One region of the Cellulomonas sp. P1_C4 genome, then DNA from elsewhere that is predicted to be linked to it. Evidence: predicted binding sites of a transcription regulator. Region 1 holds the regulator's gene; each other region holds the start of a gene.
What was found. Region 1 encodes HrcA, which represses chaperone genes, less so after heat shock. Its sites were predicted from a motif close to TTNGCACTCGNNNNNNNCGAGTGCNAA; they were not measured.

Region 1 (5,788 bases):
TTCGTCGTCGCCGCCGTCGTGTTCACGGTCGTGGCGCTGATCTTCGGCGGCTTCGCCTCGCTGTTCGACCCGAACGGCCGCGGGATGGGCAGCGGCATGGGCATCGGGCTGTCGTTCGGGCTGATCGTGTTCTACGCCGCGGTCGCGCTCATCGGCTACCTCATCCAGGCGGCGTTCATCCGGGCCGCGCTGACCGTGACCGAAGGTCGTGAGCTGTCGTTCGGCGACTTCTTCAAGTTCGTCGACGCCGGTCCGATCGTCCTGACGGCGCTGCTGCTCGCGGCGATCGGCGTGGTGCTCAACCTCATCCCGTTCTTCGGCGGGCTGATCTCCCTCGTCGTGAACTTCCTGCTGCTGTTCACGTTCTGGTTCGTGATCGACAAGCACCTGACGCCCGTCGACGCGATCAAGGCCAGCTACCAGCTCATCACGGCGAACCTGTCGACGACGATCCTGTTCTACCTGCTCAGCATCGTGATCCTCTTCGCCGGAGCGATCCTCTGCGGCGTCGGCCTTCTCGTGGCCGTGCCGGTGGTGCTCCTCGCGACGGCCTTCCTGTTCAAGCGGCTGCTGGGCGACCCGATCGCCGCCTGACACCGACTGACCGTGCCCGGTCACCCACGAGGGTGGCCGGGCACCGTCATGCCGTGACGAAGTCGATGAGCTCCTCGACGCGACCCAGGAGGCTCGGCTCGAGGTCGGCGTAGCTGCGCACGGAGCGCAGGATCCGCTGCCAGGCGCGGGCGACGTCGGCCTGCTCGTCGGCGGGCCAGCCGAGCTCGCGCAGGATGCCGTGCTTCCACTCCGTGCCGCGTTCGATGACGGGCCATGCCGACAGCCCGAGGCGCTCGGGGCGGACGGCCTGCCACACGTCGACGTACGGGTGGCCGAGGACGAGCACCGAGCCGGCGGGCGCCCCGCGCACGGCGTCGGCGGCGATCCGGCTCTCCTTGGAGCCGGCGACGAGGTGGTCGACGAGGACGCCCACGCGACGTCCCGGGCCCGGGGAGAAGTCGCGCAGGGCGTCGGCGAGGTTGTCGACGCCGTCGAGCAGCTCGACCACGACGCCCTCGAGGCGCAGGTCGTCGCCCCAGACCTTCTCCACCAGCTCGGCGTCGTGCTTGCCCTCGACCCAGATCCGGCTGCCGCGGGCGACGCGGGCGCGGGCGTCGTGCACCGCGACCGAGCCCGAGGCGGTGCGGGTGGGCCGCGCGGGTGCGGGGGTGCGGACCGGGGCCGTCAGGGCCACCGGCTCGCCGTCGAGCCAGAAGCCCCGGCCCAGGGGGAAGGTGCGGGTGCGGCCGCGCCGGTCCTCGAGCACGACCACGTGCTGGCCGCCCGACTTCTCGACCCGGACCACGGCGCCGACCCACCCCGTGGTGACCTCCTCGACGACCAGGCCGGTCTCGGCGGGCTGCGGGCGGCTGGTGCGGGCGGGCCGGTGGTGCGTCGAGGCGGAGCCCCCGAGCACGTCCGAGCCGTAGCGGTCGTCGTTCACCCGGGCAGCCTAGGGGGGCGCGCGAGCGGTGCGGTCGAGGCGCGCAGCGGCCGCCCCGTGGGTGTCGGCTCCGCGGCGTAGCATTGGCACTCCTGTGCGCGGAGTGCTACCCGCTGGGACGATGGCGGCGCGACGACGAAGGAGGCGACATGAGCGAGGACCGACGGCTGGACGTGCTGCGGGCGATCGTCGAGGACTACGTCGCCACCAAGGAGCCCGTGGGCTCGCGCGCGCTGGTGGAGCGGCACTCGCTCGGCGTCTCGCCGGCCACGATCCGCAATGACATGGCCGCGCTCGAGGAGGGCGGCTACATCGCCCAGCCGCACACGTCGGCGGGGCGCGTGCCGACGGACAAGGGCTACCGGCTCTTCGTCGACCGCCTCTCGACCGTCAAGCCGCTGTCCAGCCCCGAGCGGCGCGCCATCGGCGCGTTCCTCGAGAGCGCACAGGACCTGGACGACGTCGTGGACCGGGCCGTGCGCCTCATCGCGCAGCTGACGCAGCAGGTCGCCGTCGTGCAGTACCCGTCGCTGCGGCGGTCGGCGCTGCGGCACGTCGAGCTCGTGCCCGTCGGGGCGCGCCACCTGCTGGTCGTGCTCATCACGGACACGGGACGGGTCGAGCAGCGCACGCTGGAGCTCGCGTCCGACCTCGACGAGTCCGTCGTCGCGCGCCTGCGGTCACGCCTGAACATCAGCGCGGCCGGCCGACGCCTGTCCGAGCTCCCGGTGGCGCTCGGCGAGCTCACGGACGCGTTCGTGCCCGGCGACCAGGCGCTCGTCGAGGCCGTCATCGCGGTGGTCGAGGAGACCCTGGCGCAGGAGAGCGAAGAGCGCGTCGTGCTCGCCGGCACAGCGAACCTCGCCCGCGTCGGCGGGACCGACGTGCGGTCGATCGGCCCGGTCCTCGAGGCGCTGGAGGAGCAGGTCGTGCTGCTGCGGCTGCTCTCCGAGATGGCCGAGGACTCTGCGACGGTGTCCGTGCGCATCGGCCGGGAGAACCAGCACGACGGGTTGTTCGAGACGAGCTTCGTGACCACCGGCTACGGCGACGAGGGCGGTGGCTCGGTGGCGCGCGTCGGCTCGATCGGCCCGCTGCGGATGGACTACCCCGGGACCATGTCGGCGGTCCGCGCCGTGGCTCGCTACCTGACGCGCATCCTCGCGCAATGACCGGCCCTGTTACCTGCCACAAGACCTCCCCGAAGACCTGCACGCACCTGTCCACGACAGCTGGAAGTGAGCACCCCCTCTCGTGACCGACTACTACGAGGTCCTTGGCGTCCCGCGTGACGCCAGCCCCGAGCAGATCAAGAAGGCGTACCGCAAGCTCGCTCGCGAGCACCACCCCGATGTCGCGGGCGCGGACGCCGGCTCCGAGGACACGTTCAAGGACGTGTCGCGCGCGTACGACGTGCTGGGCAACCCCGAGAAGCMCCGCGCGTACGACCTCGGCGGCGACCCGTCCTCGCCCGGCGGCGGCATGGGCGGCGGGTTCGGCTTCCAGGACATCTTCGAGACGTTCTTCGGCGCCGCGACCGGGGCGGCGGCGCAGCGGGGACCCATCCCGCGCGCGCGGCGCGGGCAGGATGCGCTCGTGCGGCTCGACCTCGACCTCGCGGAGGTCACCTTCGGCGTCCACAAGGACGTGCCGGTGGATACCGCGGTCGTCTGCCCGACGTGCAGCGGCTCGTGCTGCCGGCCGGGCACCTCTCCGCGCACCTGCGAGGTGTGCGGCGGTCGGGGCTCGGTGCAGCGCGTCGCGCGGTCCTTCCTCGGGCAGGTCATGACGACGCAGCCGTGTGCCGCGTGCCACGGCTTCGGCACCGTCATCCCGGAGCCGTGCACCGAGTGCTCCGGCGAGGGTCGCGTCCGGTCGCGCCGCACGCTGAGCGTGGACGTGCCCGCGGGCGTCGACACCGGCACCCGGATCAAGCTGACCGGCCAGGGCGAGGTCGGTCCCGCCGGCGGCCCCGCCGGTGACGTCTACCTCGAGGTGCGCGAGCGCAAGAACGACACGTTCGTGCGGCGCGGCGACGACCTGCACGCGACGCTCGAGGTCCCGATGACCGCGGCGGCCCTGGGCACGGTGCTCACGCTCGACACCCTGGACGGCGCGCGCGAGGTCGACCTGCGACCGGGCACGCAGCCCGCCCAGGTCGTGACGATCAAGGGCCTCGGCGTCGGTCACCTGCACGCCGCCGGGCGCGGCGACCTGCACGTCCACGTCGAGGTGCAGGTGCCGACGGCGATGGACGACGAGCAGGCCGAGCTGCTGCGCCGGCTGGCCGCCCTGCGGGGCGAGGAGCGTCCGGAGGCGCGGCTCGCTGCGTCGAATACGGGCGTCTTCGCGAAGCTGCGCGACAAGCTCTCGGGCCGCTGAGCATGACGGCGCCGGCCGCGTCATGAGCGCGCCCGTCTTCCTGGCCGAGCCCGGGTCGCTCGACGCCGTCGCCGACGGCGGCACGTACCTGCTGGGCGGCGCCGAGGGGCGCCACGCGGGGGTCGTGCAGCGCCGGGTCGCCGGTGAGCGGGTGGACGTCGTCGACGGCGCGGGTGTGCGGCTCGTCGGGGTCGTCGGCTCGGTGACGCCCGACGGCGTGCTCGTGCAGGTCCAGCAGCGCGTGGTCGAGCCGGCGGCGGCCGTCGCCCTCGTGCTCGTGCAGGCGCTGGCCAAGGGCGACCGCGACGAGATGGCGATCGAGGCGGCCACCGAGGTCGGCGTCGACGCGGTGGTGCCGTGGCAGGCAGAGCGTTCGATCGTGGTCTGGCGCGGCGACCGGGCCGCGAAGAGCCGCGCGCGCTGGCTGGGGACCGTGCGCGCGGCGGCGAAGCAGTCGCGACGCGCCCGCGTGCCCGACGTCGAGTTTGCGCTCGACGGCCGGGGCCTGGCCGAGCGGGTCCGTACGGTCGTCGACGGCGGTGGGGTCGCGCTGGTGCTGCACGCGGACGCGACCGACGCCATTGCGGCGACGGCCCTGCCGGACGCCGGCGAGTGCCTCGTCGTGGTCGGCCCGGAGGGCGGCATCGGCGAGAGCGAGCTCGGGCGGCTCGTCGAGGCGGGGGCGCGGGCCGTCCGGCTCGGTCCGCATGTGCTGCGCACGTCGACCGCGGGCCCGGTCGCGCTGGCTCTGCTGGCCGAGCGGCTCGGGCGCTGGGCCTGACCGCTCCGTCGGCGGCGCCTCGTAGACTGTCGACGTCTGCCTGGGACACCCGTGCCTGACCCGCACACCCACCACCTGACCTAAGGAGCGCACGGCGCACGCCGAGCACATGGCCGAGTCCACATCCGCAGCGCGGTCCTCCGGGGCACCCGCGCGCGTCGAGCACCGCATCAGCGTCCCGTCCGAGGTCTCGATGGTCGAGCTGCTCGGCCTGCGGGACGAGGTGCTCCGCACCATCGAGTCCGGGTTCACCGGCGTCGACATCCACGTCCGCGGCAACGAGGTGACCCTCGCCGGGCCGGTCGGCGACGTGGCCCTGGTGTCGCGGCTCATCGACGAGCTGGTCGAGATGGCGGCGGGCGGCACACCGCTGACCCCCGACGTGGTGACCCGGTCCGTGGCGATGCTCACGGCGGCATCGACGGCGCGGCCTGCCGACGTCCTCTCGTTCAACATCCTCACGGGTCGCGGCCGCACCATCCGCGCCAAGACGTCGGGCCAGAAGGACTACGTCGACGCGATCGACCGGCACACCGTGACGTTCGGCATCGGGCCTGCCGGCACGGGCAAGACGTACCTGGCGATGGCCAAGGCGGTGCAGGCGCTGCAGGACCGCAAGGTGCAGCGCATCGTGCTCACGCGCCCCGCCGTCGAGGCGGGCGAGCGGCTCGGGTTCCTGCCCGGCAGCCTCTCGGACAAGATCGACCCGTACCTGCGGCCGCTCTACGACGCGCTGCACGACATGGTCGACGCCGAGTCGATCCCGCGGCTCATGGAGGCGGGCACCATCGAGGTGGCGCCGCTGGCGTACATGCGCGGGCGCACGCTGAACGACGCGTTCATCATCCTCGACGAGGCGCAGAACACGTCGGTCGAGCAGATGAAGATGTTCCTCACCCGGCTCGGCTTCGGGTCGAAGGTGGTGGTCACCGGCGACATCACGCAAGTGGACCTGCCCGCGGCGCAGACCTCCGGCCTGCGCGTGGTCGAGCAGATCCTCACGGGCGTCGACGACGTCGCGTTCTGCCGCCTGACGTCGTCGGACGTGGTCCGGCACCGCCTGGTCAGCGAGATCATCGACGCGTACGCGCGCTGGGACAGGAGCTGAGGCGGCCATGAGCGTCGAG
Region 2 (5,914 bases), on a different contig from region 1:
GCGACGCTCGCCGCTGCATCCGCGTCTGGTGCCGCCCCCGCTACGGGCTCCGAGCGTGGCCCTGCCGAGGTGCCCGCGGCCGCCTCGTCCGCCTCCGCGTCTGGCGCCACGCCCGCCACCGCCATCCCGCGTGGCTCCGACGAGGCGTCCACAGCAACCGCGTCCGCCTCCGCGTCCGGCCAGGCGCCCGCCGCTGCCACCGCGCCCGCGACTGCCTCCGCCGAGGCGTCCGCGCCGAGCAGCGAGCGACGGTCGGGCGACGCGCCCGCGGTCACCGCGCCCGTCCGGATCTCGACCCGCCGGGTCGCGGTTCCGCCGATCGTCACGTCTGCCACGTCTGCCGCGTCTCCCACGTCTGCCACGACGGCCCCTGCGCCGACCGCTCCGGGCGAACCCGTCGCCCCCGCTCTCTCGTCCGAGGCGAATTCGGCGGCGACGGGTGCGGATGCGGCGTCGACGGGTGCGACTGCGGCGTCGACGGGTGCGACTGCGGCGTCCGAGTCGTCGAGGGCGACCGGGACACCTGCCGAGCCCGCCCAGCGCGAGGAGACTCCGGCCCCCGGTTCTGCTCGTGGGGCGAGCGCGTCGTCGTCGGCCGGCGGGGACGACCCGCGGCCGCCGAGCCGCCCGCTCCAGCTCGCCCTGGCGGTGCCGACGCGGCAGCGCCCCGACATCCGCAAGGGTCTGCCGATCGGCGCCTACAGCGACGACCAGCTGGACGAGCTGGTGGCCTGGCTGCAGTCGGACGAGCAGGAGCGCACGCGCGAGCAGCTGGCAGCAGCCCTCCGCGACGAGCTCGGCGTCACGCGGCGCTCGTACCGCATCGACACCGCCGTCCGCAGCGCGATCGCCCGCGGCCTGCGCTGACCCGTCGCGGTCGCCCGACGCGATCGGCGACGGCGTTCCGGACGGACTACCTGCGCATCGCCGGGGACGGGAATCGCCGGGGATGGGATCATCGAGCGTGACCTCGACCGACAGCCCCGACGGCGCGCGCCGCTCGCGCCGCGTCGTGCGGCCGGCCGGAACCGTCGGCGGTGACGACGCCAACCTGCTCTCGACGCATCCCGCGCTCGCCGGGGGCACCTCCGCCGCCGAACCGGGATCCTCAGCGCCGGCGACGCCCGGCCCGGAGCCCGTCGTGGCCACGCGGAGCGTCGACGACACTGACGTCGGTTGGGGCGACCGCGACGGAAGCTCCAACGACGACCGGCTGAGCCAGGACAAGCCACCGCACTGGTAGGCGTTCGCGCTGGTCGTCGGGGCTGACTCCTCCACCGGCGGTCGCCTGCACAGGCAGGGGCACGCCGACGGAGAGGCCCCCCGGGTGCCCGCCGCGAATCTCGCGCAGGTGCCCGGCCGCGGCGTCGGGCCGCGGGTGTCGGTGCCGTGCGGGATGATCGCTGAGCCGCTCAGCCGTTCGATCGAAGGAGTTCCACCCATGGCCGAGGTTCTGCTCTTCCACCACGCGCAGGGGCTCACGTCCGGCGTCCAGGAGTTCGCCGACCGGCTCCGGGCGGCCGGCCACACGGTTCACGTGCCCGACCTCTACGACGGGCACACCTTCGACGACCTGGAGTCGGGCATCGGCTACGCCGACGAGGTCGGGTTCGGCACCGTGATGGAGCGCGGTCGGCACACGGTCGACTCCCTGCCGGACGGGGTCGTCTACGCCGGGTTCTCGCTCGGCGTGCTGCCCGCCCAGATGCTGGCGCAGACGCGCCCCGGCGCGAAGGGCGCACTGTTCTTCCACTCCTGCGTGCCCACCTCCGAGTTCGACACCCCCTGGCCGGCGGGCGTCCCGGTGCAGATCCACGGCATGGACAACGACCCGTTCTTCGTCGGCGAGGGCGACATCGACGCGGCGCGCGCGCTCGTCAAGGAGGCCTCGGACGCGGAGCTGTTCCTCTACCCGGGCGACGAGCACCTCTTCGCGGACAGCAGCCTGCCGTCGTACGACGCTGAAGCCGCCGAGCTCCTGACCGAGCGCGCCCTCGCCTTCCTGGCGGCGATCAAGTAGCGGACCGACGCGGCTGCGTAGGGCGCGCAGCGAGAGCAACATCGGACCCGTTGTGAAGCACTGAACGGTCCGGTGTTGTTCTCAGAAGCTCGGGCGGTCTGACCGACCGCCTCGTGCGGTCGCCGCGGCTTCACGTGTGCGGCTGGGCGGCCGTGCCGCAGCTCGGTCGTCAGGTGCGCGGTGGCGTGCTCGGTCCCGGCGGGATCGAGGGAGGCGGGTCCGTGCGCGGGTTCGGGACGTCCGGCGCGCCCGTCCCGGCGTCGTTGACAACCGCGGGCGTGAGGCGGGCTGCGAGCAGGTCGCGGATCTCCTGCAGCAGCAGGACGTCCTCGGCCGGGGCCGTCGGCTCAGCCTCCTCGCCGCGCTTGCGCCGCGAGGCGAGGGCGTTCAGCGGCACCACGATGAGGAAGTAGACCGCGGCGGCGGTGAGGACGAACGCGAGCACCGCGTTGAGGATGGTGCCGACGCTGATCGGCGTCGCATCCGGGTTGTCGCCCCAGGTGTACGGGCCGATGTCCCACAGCTGGGTCAGGTCGGGTGCGCCGAAGATCCAGCCGATGAGCGGGTTGATGAAGGCGTCCTGGATCGACTTGATGACCGCGCCGAACGCGGCGCCGATGACCACACCGACGGCCAGCTCGATCGCGTTCCCGCGCGAGATGAAGTCCTTGAAGCCTTGGAAGACCTTGGCGGTGCCGTGCAGACCACGGCTGGCCCCGCGTACTCCGGCGTTGAGCTTGTCGGTCACGTCGCCCCTCGAGGTGGGTGGTCGGGCGGAGCCCTGGAGGTCGGTCGATCATGGCACGACCACCGCCGACAGCAAGGCGGACGCCGCGGCGCCGGCGAGGGCGGGCGCCTCCGCGGGCGCGACGGCGAGGAGCACCGGAACCGACGTGTCGCCCGACCCGCCCAGCCCGAGGGCGCCCCCATCGGACGAGGGCTGTCGGGCGACGGGCAGGACGAGGGCCCGGGTCGCCACGACGGTGCCCGGACCGCCTTCCGCGGTCGCCGCGAGCACGTCGACGCGCACGCCCGGGGAGAGCAGCCCCGCGACCGCCGGGTCGGCGAACCGCACCGTCGCGACGACCGTGCCGGGTGGGCCGCGGACCTCGTCGTCGGCGAGGAGGCCGGGCAGCACGGGCGCTCCGGCGGCGATCGGGACGGCGGCCGACGCGCCGAGCACGGCGTCGGCGTCGGTGAGCGCACCGTCGGGCGCCAAGGCCTCCGGCATCCGCGCGACCCTGACGTCCGCGCTGGTCAGCGAGGCCCCGGCGTCGATCGGGTGCGCGGCGACGACGACCGCGGACGTCGGCGGGTCAGGTGGTCGGACCGCCTGGACGGCGCAGGCCGCGGCGATGCCGAGGAAGGTGGCGGCGACGAGGAACCGCGTGCGCCACAGGACGATGCGCATGGTGAGGGCGAGCGGGCGCCGGCGGTGCGGGAGGGGCGGTGGCCGACCGGCCGCCGAACGAGGGTGCATGGCCGCCGACGCTAGGTCGCCTCGCGGACCGCGGGCCCGCGTCCACGGCAGCCTGTGGACGGCCGTGCGGCGGGGCGTGCTGGGGGCGGCTCGCCGCGGGCGTCATCCCCCCGAACGAGAGCGGCGCCCCTCACCGCGGGGTGAGGGGCGCCGAAGGCTCAGTGCGGGTCAGGYGGACGCGGCCGGCTTGGCGGCGGTGCCGCCGCCGGTGGACGACGACGCGGCGGGCGCGGACGCGGGCGCCGACGGGGCCGGGGTCGCGGCGGGGGTGGTGGCCGCGGGCAGCGACGACGACGACTTCGCGCCGGCGCGGGCGTCGTTGCGGTAGAAGCCAGAGCCCTTGAAGACGACCCCGACGGAGGAGAAGACCTTGCGCAGGCGTCCTTCGCACTCGGGGCAGACGCTCAGCGAGTCGTCGCTGAACGACTGCACGATCTCGAAGGCGTGACCGCACGCCGTGCAGGCGTAGGCGTAGGTGGGCACTGATGATCTCCTGGCAGCTGATCGAGCAGAGGTACGGGGGTCTAGCACTCGCATCGTCCGAGTGCCAATCTTAACCGCTCCTCCGCGCGGGACATTCCGCCCGCCGGTGCGGGACGCCGCGAGGGCCGGAGTCCGGAGGGCGAAGTACCCTCCGAAGCGTGTCTCGCGCTCACCTCGTCCGTCTCAGCCTGCTCATCGTCGCCGCGGTGGTCGTCGTCGCGCTCGTGGCGACGCTGGTCATCGCGTTCGTCGTCGTGCGGCGCCCGCTCCCGGAGGTCTCGGGCGAGCAGCAGCTGCCCGGGCTGGACGCCGAGGTGACGGTGACGCGGGACGCCCGCGGTGTCCCGACGATCACGGCGACCACCAGCGACGACCTGTTCCGCGCGCAGGGCTACGTCGCCGCGCAGGACCGCTTCTTCGAGATGGACTACCGCCGGCACGTGACGGCCGGCCGGCTCTCGGAGCTGGTGGGCGAGAACGCGGACGCGCTCGAGGCGGACAAGGTCATCCGGACGTTCGGCTGGCGCCGCGTGGCCGAGCAGGAGTGGGACCTGCTGCAGCCCTCCACGCAGTCCGCCCTGCAGGCGTACGCGGACGGGGTGAACGCCTACCTCGCCGACAAGGACCCGGGCGCGATCGCGGTGGAGTACAGCGTGCTCGGGCGACAGGTGACCGTCCGGCAGCCGGACCCGTGGGACCCGGTCGACTCGCTGGCGTGGCTCAAGGCGATGGCCTGGGACCTGCGCGGCAACTACGACGACGAGCTCGCGCGTGCTGCGTCCTTCTCGTCCGTGGGCGACGTCGCCCGCGTCGACGAGCTGTTCCCGGCCTACCCGCAGGACGTCAACCAGCCCATCCTCACGGCCGGGGACCTGGCGGCGACCGCGATCACGCAGACGTCCGCCGCGGACCCGCTGGACCTGCGCGACGCGGGCCTCCAGGCCGCGCTGGCGTCGGCGAACGCGGCCCTCGCGGCCGTGCCGCACCTGCTGGGCGACGGGCACGGCGTCGGCTCCAACTCGTGGGCGGTCTCGGGCGACCTCACCAAGTCGGGCAAGCCGTTGCTGGCCAACGACCCGCACCTGGGGATCTCGGCGCCGGGCATCTGGGAGCAGGTCGGCCTGCGCTGCGCCGACGTCACGGCCGACTGCCCGTTCGACGTCTCGGGCTTCGCGTTCGCGGGCATGCCGGGCGTCGTCATCGGGCACAACGAGAAGCTCGCCTGGGGCCTGACCAACCTGGGCGCCGACGTGACGGACTTCTTCCTCGAGCGCGTCGACGAGAACACGACGCGGCTCGACGGCGCGAACGTGCCGATCACCGAGCGCACCGAGACGATCCGGGTCAACGGCGCGCCCGACGTGCGGCTGAAGGTCCGCGAGTCCGTGCACGGGCCGATCGTGTCCGACGTGCTGGACCTGGTGGGGGTGGCCGGCGGGCCGGTCCCCGACGACGCTCCCGGGCGGCGGTTCGAGGTCGCGCTGGCCTGGACCGCGCTCCAGCCGGGCCGGACCATGGACGCCGTGCTCGCGATGAACGTCGCGTCCGACGCCGACGACGTCCGGGACGCCGCGGCCTCGTTCGACGTGCCGTCGCAGAACATCGTCTTCGCGACGACGGACGGCCACATCGGCTACCAGGCGCCGGGCCGCATCCCCGTCCGCGCGGACGTCGCCGGCCCCGTCCCGTCGAACGGCACCTGGCCGCGGCCCGGCTGGGACAGCCGCTACGAGTGGAAGGGGTTCGTCGACCCTGCCGACATGCCGCGTGCGCTCGACCCGGCCGGCGGGATGATCGTGGCGGCGAACCAGGCCGTCACACCGGCCGGCACGGGGCCGTTCCTCACGAACGACTGGGACTACGGGTACCGGGCGCAGCGCATCCGCGACCTGCTGACCAGCGCCACGTCGGACGGCAAGGTCGACGCCGCG
Region 3 (4,235 bases), on a different contig from region 1:
CGTGCCGGCGCGGGATCGCGGCCGACACCACTAGCCGGCGCTCGTCCGGCGCGGGCCAGCGCCCGCCACCGACGCCGCAGGCACCGGCGATACGCTCGACAGATGCCGCCGCTGCGCCCGCTCGACCAGTCGTCGAAGCTGAAGAACGTCCTCTACGAGATCCGCGGGTCCGCCCTGGACGAGGTCGTCCGGCTCGAGGCCGAGGGTCACACGATCCTGCGGCTCAACACCGGCAACCCGGCGGCGTTCGGGTTCGAGGCGCCGCACCAGATCGTCCGCGACGTGATCGCCGCGATCCCCCACGCGCACGGCTACACGGACTCGCGCGGCATCCTGTCCGCCCGCCGCGCCGTGGTCACCCGCTACGAGACCGAACCCGGCTTCCCCGAGATCGACGTCGATGACGTGTACCTGGGGAACGGCGTCTCCGAGCTCATCACGATGGTCATGCAGGCGCTGCTCGACGAGGGCGACGAGGTGCTCATCCCGTCGCCGGACTACCCGCTGTGGACCGCGATGACGTCGCTGTCCGACGGCGTTCCGGTGCACTACCGGTGCGACGAGTCCGCCGGCTGGGAGCCCGACCTCGAGCACATCCGGTCGCTCGTCGGCCCCCGGACCAAGGCGATCGTCGTCATCAACCCGAACAACCCGACCGGTGCCGTCTACTCGCGCGAGGTGCTGGAGGGCATCGCCGCGATCGCGCGCGAGCACAGCCTGCTCGTGCTCTCCGACGAGATCTACGACCGGATCCTGTTCGACGGCGCGCAGCACATCCCCATGGCGACGGTCGCCCCGGACCTCCTGTGCCTGACGTTCAACGGCCTGTCCAAGACCTACCGCGTCGCCGGCTACCGCTCCGGCTGGCTCGTCGTCACCGGCCCCCGCGAGCACGCCACGGGCTTCCTCGAGGGCATCACCCTGCTCGCGTCGACGCGCCTGTGCCCCAACGTCCCCGCGCAGCACGCGGTCCAGGCGGCGCTCGGCGGCATCCAGAGCATCGACGCCCTCATCGCCCCCGGCGGCCGGCTGCACGAGCAGCGCGACGTGGCGTACCGCGGCCTGACGTCAATCCCCGGCGTCGACTGCGTCCGCCCCGACGGTGCGCTCTACCTGTTCCCGCGGCTCGACCCGGAGGTGCACGAGATCCGCGACGACGCCCGCCTCGTCTACGACCTGCTGGTGAGCGAGCACATCCTGCTGGTGCAGGGCACGGGCTTCAACTGGCCGACCCCGGACCACCTGCGCATCGTCACGCTCCCGGAGGCCCGCGTCCTGGCGGAGGCCGTCGAACGCATGGGCAACTTCCTGTCGAGCTACCGCCAGTAGGACGACGACGGGCCGGCCACCCGAAGGTGACCGGCCCGTCCGATGCGTTCAGCGCATCAGCTGCGGATCAGAACCCGCCGCCGAAGTCCTCGCCGCCGCCACCGGCCGGCGCGGGGTTGCGCTCCGGCTTGTCGGCCACGACGGCCTCGGTGGTGAGGAAGAGCGCGGCGATGGACGCCGCGTTCTGCAGCGCGGAGCGCGTGACCTTCACCGGGTCGTTGACGCCCGCGGCGAGCAGGTCCTCGTACGTGTTGGTCGCGGCGTTGAGGCCGTGACCCACGGGGAGGTTGCGCACCTTCTCCGCCACGACGCCACCCTCGAGACCGGCGTTGATCGCGATCTGCTTGAGCGGGGCCTCGATCGCGAGCTTCACGATCGCGGCACCGGTCGCCTCGTCGCCCTCGAGCTTGAGGCCCTCGAACGCCGTCTTGCCGGCCTGGATGAGCGCCACGCCACCACCGGCGACGATGCCCTCCTCGACGGCCGCCTTGGCGTTGCGCACGGCGTCCTCGATGCGGTGCTTGCGCTCCTTGAGCTCGACCTCGGTGGCCGCGCCCGCCTTGATGACGGCGACGCCGCCGGCGAGCTTGGCGAGGCGCTCCTGGAGCTTCTCGCGGTCGTAGTCCGAGTCCGAGTTCTCGATCTCGGCACGGATCTGCGTGACGCGGCCCTGGATCTGGGCGGCGTCGCCGGAGCCCTCGACGATCGTGGTCTCGTCCTTGGTGACGACGATCTTGCGCGCCGTGCCGAGGACCTCGAGGCCCACCGTGTCGAGCTTGAGACCGACGGTCTCGGAGACGACCTGGCCACCGGTGAGGATGGCCATGTCCTGCAGCATCGCCTTGCGGCGGTCGCCGAAGCCGGGGGCCTTGACCGCGACCGACTTGAACAGGCCGCGGATCTTGTTGACGACGAGCGTGGCCAGGGCCTCGCCCTCGACGTCCTCGGCGACGATGAACAGCGGCTTGCCGGCCTGGATGACCTTCTCCAGGAGGGGCAGCAGGTCCTTGACGTTCGAGATCTTCGACTCGACGAGCAGGACGTACGCGTCCTCCAGGACGGCCTCCTGACGCTCGGGGTCGGTCACGAAGTACGCCGACAGGAAGCCCTTGTCGAAGCGCATGCCCTCGGTGAGCTCGAGCTCGAGGCCCAGCGCGCTGGACTCCTCGACCGTGATGACGCCTTCCTTGCCGACCTTGTCGAGCGCCTCGGCGATGAGGTCGCCGATCGCCTGGTCGCCGGCGGAGATGGCGGCAGTGGCGGCGATCTCCTCCTTGGTCTCGACGTCCTTCGCCTGCGCGAGCAGAGCAGCGGTGACGGCCTCGACGGCCTTCTCGATGCCCTTCTTCAGCGCGATGGGGTTGGCGCCGGCCGCGACGTTGCGCAGGCCCTCGCGCACGAGCGCCTGGGCGAGCACGGTGGCGGTGGTGGTGCCGTCGCCAGCGACGTCGTCCGTCTTCTTGGCGACCTCCTTGACGAGCTCCGCACCGATCTTCTCGAAGGGGTCCTCGAGGTCGATCTCCTTGGCGATGGAGACGCCGTCGTTGGTGATCGTGGGGGCGCCCCACTTCTTGTCCAGGACGACGTTGCGGCCCTTCGGGCCGAGGGTGACCTTGACGGTGTCGGCGAGGATGTTGAGTCCCCGCTCGATGCCGCGGCGGGCCTCCTCGTTGAAGGCAATGATCTTGGCCATGGGGCTGTGATCCTTCACTGGGTTCGGGTCGGCCGAGGGTGCCCGCGACGGACGGGCACGCCACCCGCGGTCTTGTCCCGCGTGCGACGGCCCTCACCGGACGGCCGGGGTGATTCTGTCACTCTCCACCGGAGAGTGCTAAGTCCAATGGTTAGCACTCGACCCCCGAGAGTGCAAGCAGCGTTCACTCCTGGCGAGGTCGTCGCAGGGCCGCCCGGCCGTCGCCCGGGCGGCCTCCGACTATCGTGCGCGTGTGCAACGTCACGGCGACAACGTCGATGCAGCGGTCGCCGGCGCCCCGGCGTCGGCCCCGCGCATCCCCCGGGCGCACCGCGCACGCCGCCGACGAGGCGGTGCCGCGGTGGCCGTCGCCGTGCTCGTCGCCACCACGACGTCGCTCGTCGCGACCGCACCCACCGGCGCCCTGGCGACGGAAGCGACACCCGCTCCCCCCACCGTCGCCGCCAAGCCCGCCGCGTACGCGACCATCCCCCTCTACCTCCAGGGCCTGACCACGCTCCCCGGCGGCCTGCGGGCACCGCTGGCCGCCGGCACCGACGTGACGTTCCTGGCGGGCACCCGCGTGGTCGATCCCGCGGCGACCACGCTCACACGCCTCATGGGCGGGCAGGTGGGCACCGGCCACGGCGCGACGGCTCCGGCGGCGGCCACCGTGGCCGAGCGCCAGCGCGCGTGGCTGGCGTCGGGAACCGTCCCGGGAGCGGGTGGCCCCTACGACGACATGGCCCGCGGAGCCCTGCTGGACCTGCACTCCCTGACGCTCCCGGGTGGGGCGGCCGTCGCGGGGTGGTCGGACAAGTGGCGGTACGTGTGGCCGCGCGACGCGTCGTTCGTCGCCGTCGCCCTGGCGCGCACCGGTCACGTCGACGACGCCCTGGAGATCCTCGGCTTCCTCGACCGCGTCCAGGCGTCGGACGGCTCGTTCCAGGCGCGCTACCTGCCCGACGGCTCCGGCCCGCCCGACGACCGCGGCGTGCAGACGGACGGCACAGGCTGGTCGCTGTGGGCGGCGGGACTCGTCGTCGACGAGATCACCGACCCCACCGAGCGGGCCGCCGCCGTCGAGCAGCTCCACCCGCTCGTCACCCGGTCCACCCACCACGTGCTCGACCTCGTCGGCCGCGGGGGCCTGCCCCCCGCGTCGCCCGACTACTGGGAGGTCCCCGAGGACGCGCTCACGCTGGGCACCGTC

Region 2: a site for HrcA is predicted at 4,025-4,051, ahead of AC1DYZ_RS19745 (FmdB family zinc ribbon protein). Genes of this name have one in related genera too.
Region 3: a site for HrcA is predicted at 3,174-3,200, ahead of groL (chaperonin GroEL). Genes of this name have one in related genera too.

The regions. Positions count from the first base shown of each region.
Region 1 covers NZ_JBFUAI010000003.1:21,104-26,891, forward strand. The annotation lists gene AC1DYZ_RS02800 (hypothetical protein) at 1-594, shown strand, start outside; gene AC1DYZ_RS02805 (DUF3097 domain-containing protein) at 641-1,498, opposite strand; gene hrcA (heat-inducible transcriptional repressor HrcA) at 1,648-2,670, shown strand; gene dnaJ (molecular chaperone DnaJ) at 2,753-3,880, shown strand; gene AC1DYZ_RS02820 (16S rRNA (uracil(1498)-N(3))-methyltransferase) at 3,903-4,661, shown strand; gene AC1DYZ_RS02825 (PhoH family protein) at 4,771-5,769, shown strand; gene ybeY (rRNA maturation RNase YbeY) at 5,777-5,788, shown strand, end outside.
Region 2 covers NZ_JBFUAI010000037.1:2,925-8,838, reverse strand. The annotation lists gene AC1DYZ_RS19770 (hypothetical protein) at 1-867, shown strand, start outside; gene AC1DYZ_RS19765 (hypothetical protein) at 965-1,243, shown strand; gene AC1DYZ_RS19760 (dienelactone hydrolase family protein) at 1,442-2,020, shown strand; gene mscL (large conductance mechanosensitive channel protein MscL) at 2,190-2,768, opposite strand; gene cpaB (Flp pilus assembly protein CpaB) at 2,817-3,500, opposite strand; gene AC1DYZ_RS19745 (FmdB family zinc ribbon protein) at 3,669-3,983, opposite strand; gene AC1DYZ_RS19740 (penicillin acylase family protein) at 4,142-5,914, shown strand, end outside.
Region 3 covers NZ_JBFUAI010000024.1:13,803-18,037, forward strand. The annotation lists gene AC1DYZ_RS17585 (DUF4031 domain-containing protein) at 1-34, shown strand, start outside; gene AC1DYZ_RS17590 (pyridoxal phosphate-dependent aminotransferase) at 103-1,329, shown strand; gene groL (chaperonin GroEL) at 1,397-3,022, opposite strand; gene AC1DYZ_RS17600 (glycoside hydrolase family 15) at 3,276-4,235, shown strand, end outside.